Linked DNA regions of Prochlorococcus marinus str. MIT 9515. The protein of the gene in region 1 interacts with the protein of each later gene in a pairwise test. Links are inferred from orthologs where the notes say so. Each region holds a gene or a part of one and is shown in the gene's direction. Other genes may lie near its edges. The genes, in order: P9515_RS07800 and P9515_RS02885.

What was found.
Region 2: the proteins of P9515_RS07800 (region 1) and P9515_RS02885 interact in binary tests that used the Escherichia coli proteins (3 or more experiments, as listed by UniProt). The link is inferred for Prochlorococcus marinus str. MIT 9515 from one-to-one orthologs.

The regions. Positions count from the first base shown.
Region 1 is NC_008817.1:1,428,554-1,431,737, forward strand. Bases 267-3,113 are described here. They hold P9515_RS07800 (FtsW/RodA/SpoVE family cell cycle protein), read left to right. Parts: upstream 267-998; coding sequence 999-2,228; downstream 2,229-3,113. Other genes in these bases: P9515_RS07795 (hypothetical protein), read right to left, coding at 267-728; P9515_RS07805 (cytochrome c biogenesis CcdA family protein), read left to right, coding at 2,312-2,968; P9515_RS07810 (cytochrome c biogenesis ResB family protein), read left to right, coding at 2,969-3,113. Also shown: atpB (F0F1 ATP synthase subunit A), read right to left, coding at 1-203; more of P9515_RS07795, read right to left, coding at 249-266; more of P9515_RS07810, read left to right, coding at 3,114-3,184.
Region 2 is NC_008817.1:518,492-521,771, forward strand. What follows is about bases 281-3,223. They hold P9515_RS02885 (peptidoglycan D,D-transpeptidase FtsI family protein), read left to right. Parts: upstream 281-847; coding sequence 848-2,599; downstream 2,600-3,223. Other genes in these bases: P9515_RS02875 (CPBP family intramembrane glutamic endopeptidase), read left to right, coding at 281-340; P9515_RS02880 (hypothetical protein), read left to right, coding at 573-848; tal (transaldolase), read left to right, coding at 2,690-3,223. Outside these bases: more of P9515_RS02875, read left to right, coding at 1-280; more of tal, read left to right, coding at 3,224-3,280. UniProt on the Escherichia coli protein: Essential cell division protein that catalyzes cross-linking of the peptidoglycan cell wall at the division septum. Required for localization of FtsN.

The DNA.
Region 1 (3,184 bases):
AAAAATTCAAGTAAATTTTGCAATCCTTTAGGATCATTTTCCATTTTTTTCGTCCCTAAAGAGATAAAAACTAATAATGAACCTAATAGGATCCAAGAAGTTAAAAAAACTTGTCCATGAAGTCTTATATTTCCAATTTGCCAATATAGATGTTGACCAACTTCTAATGCTGCAAAATTTGTCGACAAGGAGTTTAATAACATTTTGATTTAAAGAAAAATTAATAAATTTTGATAAGCAAAATTTATTTAAGAACGTGAAAAATAAAATATAAGAGAAGGCTTATAGATAAAAAAGCCTATCATTGCTGGGAAAATATCTAAGGATGCTAGCTTGCTCGCAAAAATAAAGAGACAAACTGGAACCAATAGTTGTAATTGAGAAACACCTCTAGATTCTTTTCCTATTTTGCCTATACTTTTAGCAAGCAAACGTAAGTAAAAAATACCAGCAATGGCACCTATAAAAACACTAAAACCAAAAGTATACCCAATTAGAATCCCTGTTATAGATGCTACTAAAATGGCAACAATAAAAGTAATACCAAAAATTGTTATTTGTAATTTGGTATATTCATCATTTTTTGAAAATAATCTTTGAAATTGACTTCCAAAAACTAATTTTATTTTATTAATGAAAGAATCATCATGGGAAGGAGTATCGAGAACATTCTTACTATGAAGATGTTCGATATTTTTTTTTCTATTTGAGTCCACTGATGTGAACATAATTTAGAAAACCCCCTTTATACAGATTTAAGTAAGTATATAAACTCACGGAATCTATCATGGAGAGGGGCCTTTTAGCTAGGTATTCTTTGTTTAAAGTCCTAATTCTTAAGATTTGTGATATTTGATTTATATGTTTTTGAATAACTAAAAAAGGGTTTGAGTTTTGTTAATCAAAATCAATTTAATTGACATTCACTTCAAAACTTAGCTTAAAGACTTGGCAAAGTAGTTATTTGACGTCTCAATAGTATATCTACGAACTTTAACTTGGAGATAAGTAAAGCCGCTAAAAAATATTCACATTCTTTTGAAAGAAATAGAACTTTTGATTCCAGAATAAAACCTAATTATTTAAGGAACAATTTCTTACCTTTACCGTGGGAAATCTGGCCTTATGAAGGGAAAATCCTGCTTATTTTGATATGTATTTGGTCTATTTTTGGTTTATTTATACTTGGTTCTGCAAGTTGGTGGGTGGCTAGCAAAGAAATGGGGGATTGGGCTTATTATTTAAAAAGGCAAATTATTTGGTGTATTCCGGGATTAACTATCTTTTATTTTGTTTTAAATACAAATATTAGAGATCTTTTAAAAACTTCAAAAATTATCTTCTATTTCTTAATTATCTTGATAATTTCAACAATTTTCTTCGGAAGTACAGTAAACGGTTCTTCAAGATGGTTAATTATGGGTCCTCTACAAATTCAACCCTCGGAATTGATCAAACCTTTTGCGATTTTAGAAGCAGCCAACTTATTTGCACATTGGAATTTAATAAAAAAAAATAAAAAACTTATTTCATTAAGTACTTTTGGATTGCTAATTTTATTAATAATGAAGCAACCCAATCTTAGTACGGCAGGATTAACAGGGATTCTTTTTTGGGTAATGGGTTTATGCGGTGGAGTTAAATACAGTTCACTCTTTTCAGTAGCTTCTCTAGGATTTTTGAGTGGTTGTATTAGTATTTTGAGTAATGAATATCAAAAGCTAAGAGTAATATCATTTATTGATCCTTGGAAAGATTCAGAGGGCAATGGATATCAATTAATTCAAAGTTTATTAGCGATAGGTTCAGGAGGATTATTTGGGCAAGGATTTGGTCTGTCTACACAAAAATTACAATATTTACCAATTCAAAGCACAGATTTTATTTTTGCTATTTTTGCAGAAGAATTTGGTTTATTAGGATCAACATTATTATTAGGTTTTTTAGTTCTTCTCTCTTATGTAAGCTTAAGGATTGCAATAAAATGCAGGAATAACTATACCAAGTTAGTCGCTATTGGATGTGTAACCTTACTAATAGGTCAATCCATATTGCATATAGCTGTAGCGACAGGAATGATGCCCACAACTGGGCTGCCGCTACCCTTTGTAAGTTACGGAGGAAATTCCTTATTATCCTCATTTTTTGTAATTGGAATGTTGTTAAGGTGCTCATTAGAGTCAACTGGCTTCATAGGCATTATTAGTGCACGAAAGTCTCTTAATTAGTTAGAATTTAAGAGATTTAGATTCTTGTCATCACATCTATTAATTTAGTTATTTCAGAATTAGCTCAAAAAGGTAATTTACTAATGGAGCAAGGGCTTAATAATCCAGGCCCGTTTACAATATTTTTGGTATTTACAGCAGGCCTTTTAACCAGTCTTGGCCCATGTTCTTTATCTTTACTGCCAATCACAATTGCGTATATTGGTGGAACAAAGAAAAATAAATTTAAACTTATAAGTTTTTCTGGCGGAGTTATTTTTTCGCTAGTTACTTTAGGAGCATTAAGTGGATTCTTAGGGAAAATATATGGTCAATTACCCTCTTATTACTCTTCTTTAGTTGCTTTCATAGCAATAATTATGGGTCTAAATTTATTAGGAATTTTAAAATTCCAATTACCAAATGGGCCCGACTTAAGATTTATGGAAGATAAGGTGCCTCCTTTAATAACACCTTTTCTGATAGGTGGAACTTTTGGTCTCGCTTCCTCACCATGCATTACTCCAGTACTGGCTACACTATTAGCTTGGGTATCGCAAGCAAAAAACCCCACAATTTCAATAATCTTTTTGTTCTTCTTTGGACTAGGTCAAATAACACCCTTAATACTTGCGGGGGCAACAACTGAAAATCTAAAGCAGTTTCTAGAACTCAGAAAATATAGTCAAATAATTCCTACTTTAAGTGGAGTATTTTTAGTTTCTGTAGGAATTTTAAATTTAATTTCAAATTGGATTTAAATGATTATTTTTAAGAATTTGATTTTAAAAATATCAAGTTTAAAATTTGCTATTACATTAATAATTTTCATTGCTATTACAAGTGGTGTTGGAACATTTATACCTCAAGGCAATGATCCACAAGAGTATATTGATTTCTACAATGAAACTCCAATTTTTGGACTTATTAATGGATATCAAGTAATAAAACTTCAATTAAATCATGTTTATACAAGT
Region 2 (3,280 bases), 910 kb from region 1 along the record:
TCCGTTGCTTGAAATCGTTTTAAATAATAATAATTATTTTTCTTTTTTCCTTTTGTTTTTAACAACTACATTTTTAGCTCCGTTGTTTGAGGAGGTTATTTTTCGAGGAGTTTTGCTACCAATTTTATCAAGAGAATTTGGTATTATATTGGGTATTACGATTTCTGCTTTTATTTTTGCCTTGGCTCATTTGAGTATAGGTGAAATGCCACCATTGTTTACGTTAGGGTTGGGGTTGGGAATTACAAGAATGATTTCAGGAAGATTATCATCTTCTATAGTTATGCATTCTTTATGGAATGGAATGACTTTTTTGAATTTGTTACTATTGAGAACATAAAGATTGAGATATATTCCTTGCATAATAATTTAAAAGATGTTTACTTGATGCATAACACTTTTTATCTTTTTAATAATTCTTAGAGATGAACATATTTGAGAATGAAAATTCTTTAAGCAAAAATCTCTATAATACTAATCAAGAAAATTCAAAAAATATATCTTTATTTAATTTAAAATTAATCCATAAAATATTGAATAGCATAAATATTTCATTACTAATTTTAATTTTTATGCTTTCTTTTATTTCTTTTAAAAGTCAAAGGAACTGGACAATCATATACAAAAATCTAGCCAAAACAAGATCAAATAATAATAATCTTATAGATTACATTTCTAAGACTGAAGAGTTTTTTATTAATGAAGTTGAGTCCCTTAATACATTTAAAAAAACAACTCCAAAGGATTTAATTTACCTCGATAAGCAAATTCCTAAGCAGAAAAAAAATGAATTAATTAATAATATTCGAGATGGATTAAAGGATAGTCAATACCAAAGAGGCTATTAATGAAAAGAAATAAGAAAATTGTTAAACTCGCCCCTCTTAAAGCTCGAAGGTTTAAGGTCACGTATATATTTTGTTTGACATTAATTTTTGGACTTTTTGGCAGACTTGTAAATCTACAAGTTTTTAGTGCCTCTGACTTACAAAAAAAAGCTAGGTTAATTCAATTTACTAAAACTATTTCTCTAAGAAGTAGAAGATCAATAGTTGATAGGAATAATAGATTGATTGCTTATGATAAACCTCTTTATAAATTATGGGCTCATCCAAAATACTTTAACTTCCCTGGAGATCCTACTCAGAGGTTAAGAAGCATTGAAGAGGTAATTAATATATTGTCCCCAATTTTAAATGTAAAAGAAGAAATTCTCCTCTCAAAGTTTGATAATAAAATAACAGGGATAGAATTACTTGATGAAATAACAGAGAATCAAGCAAAAAAGATCAAAAGCCTTCATATAAGTGGTCTAGATCTAGTGAAATATTCTCAAAGATATTACCCTCAAAGTAATTTATATTCAAATCTCATTGGTTTTGTTAATCATGATAATAAGGGTTCAGCTGGTTTAGAACTGCACTTGGACAATCAAATTAAAGTATTTAATAAAAGTAATTTGCTAAAGAAAGGTGGAGACGGAACTCCTCTTCCAGATAATTCGGGTCCAAGAGATTTTATTAATGATTATCAGAGCTTAGGTTTAACAATAGATTCAAGATTGCAGAAAGCTTCATTTCAAGCTTTAAATAAACATGTAATGAAGTGGAAGGCAAAGAAAGGCTTCGCAATAGTTATGAATGTTAATAATGGTGAAATCCTATCGTTAGCGTCAATCCCATCTTATGATCCAAATAAATATTGGGAATATAATTCTGAAATCTTCAAAGGTTGGTATTCTCAAGATTTATTCGAACCTGGCTCGACTTTTAAACCTATAAATCTAGCTTTGGCATTAGAAGAAAAAGTAATTCAAAAAGATGGTTTAGTTGAAGATAGTGGGAAGGTTAATGTTGGAGGATGGACCCTTTCGAATTGGGATAAAAAGGGTAATGGATATATCGATTATCCAAAAGTTTTACAAGTTTCAAGTAATGTTGGGATGGTAAAAATAATGCAAAACTTACCGCCTAAAACCTATTGGGATTGGCTGAATAAATTAGGAATTAGTAAAAATATAAAGACAGATTTGTTTGAATCTACGGCAGGTCATTTAAAGTCAAAAGATATATTTGTTAATCAATCAATTGAGCCGGCAGTTGCTTCTTTTGGAAAGGGGTTTTCCATTTCGCCATTGAAATTAGCTCAACTTCATGCTGTCTTAGCTAATGGGGGGGTTGAAGTGATTCCTCATGTAACTTTAAATTTCAAAGATAATCTTAAAAATAAATCACAAGAAGAAATCTTCTCTAATGAGGTCTCTAGAACTGTTCTTGAATGGATGGAAAGTGTTGTTGATAAGGGTAGTGGAATTGGCGCAAAAATTGAGGGCTACAGAATTGGAGGGAAAACTGGAACCTCTCAGAAGGCGATTAATGGAAGATATACAAGTAAGAAGGTTTGTAGTTTTGTTGCTACTTTTCCTATAAATAATCCTAGGTATGTTGTACTTGTTGTCATTGATGAGCCATCTAAAGCCTACGCTTATGGCTCAACAGTTGCTGTTCCAGTTGCAAAAGAAATTATCGAAAGTCTAATTGTTATTGAAAAAATACCCCCGCAAATTGAAAAGAATAGATTAATTGTTAAAAAACCATGAAATTATCCGATTTTAGGTTTAAATAGTTGATATTTTAATGAATTCATTTTGAATTGAGGCTAACTTAAAGGTATACATGATTATCTAAAAATGAAATCAATTTTAGAACAATTGTCCTCTATTACTACTGTTGTTGCCGATACTGGAGATTTAGATGCGATTAAAAAGTTTCAACCCAGAGACGCTACTACTAATCCTTCCTTAATATTAGCTGCGGCTAAGAATCCTGATTATGTGAAATTAATTGATCAATCTTTAGAAAGTTCTAGAAAATCACTGCCTAATGGAGTCTCTGAAAGTGAATTAATAAAAGAGGCTATTGATCAGGTCTCAGTATTTTTTGGTAAGGAGATTCTTAATCTTATTTCAGGAAGAGTATCTACAGAAGTTGATGCAAGACTTAGTTTTGATACTGATGCCACAGTTAAAAAAGCAAGAAAGTTAATAAACCACTATAAAAGTTTTGGAATAGATAAAGAAAGAATTTTGATAAAGATCGCTTCAACTTGGGAAGGAATTAAAGCAGCTGAAATCTTGGAAAAGGAGGGTATTAGATGCAATTTAACTTTACTTTTTAACTTCTGCCAAGCTGTAGCCTGTGCGAATGCAAAAATCACCTTAATCTCCCCTTTTGTTGGAAGAATATTAGATTGGCATAAAGTAAAAACAGGCAAAGATAAT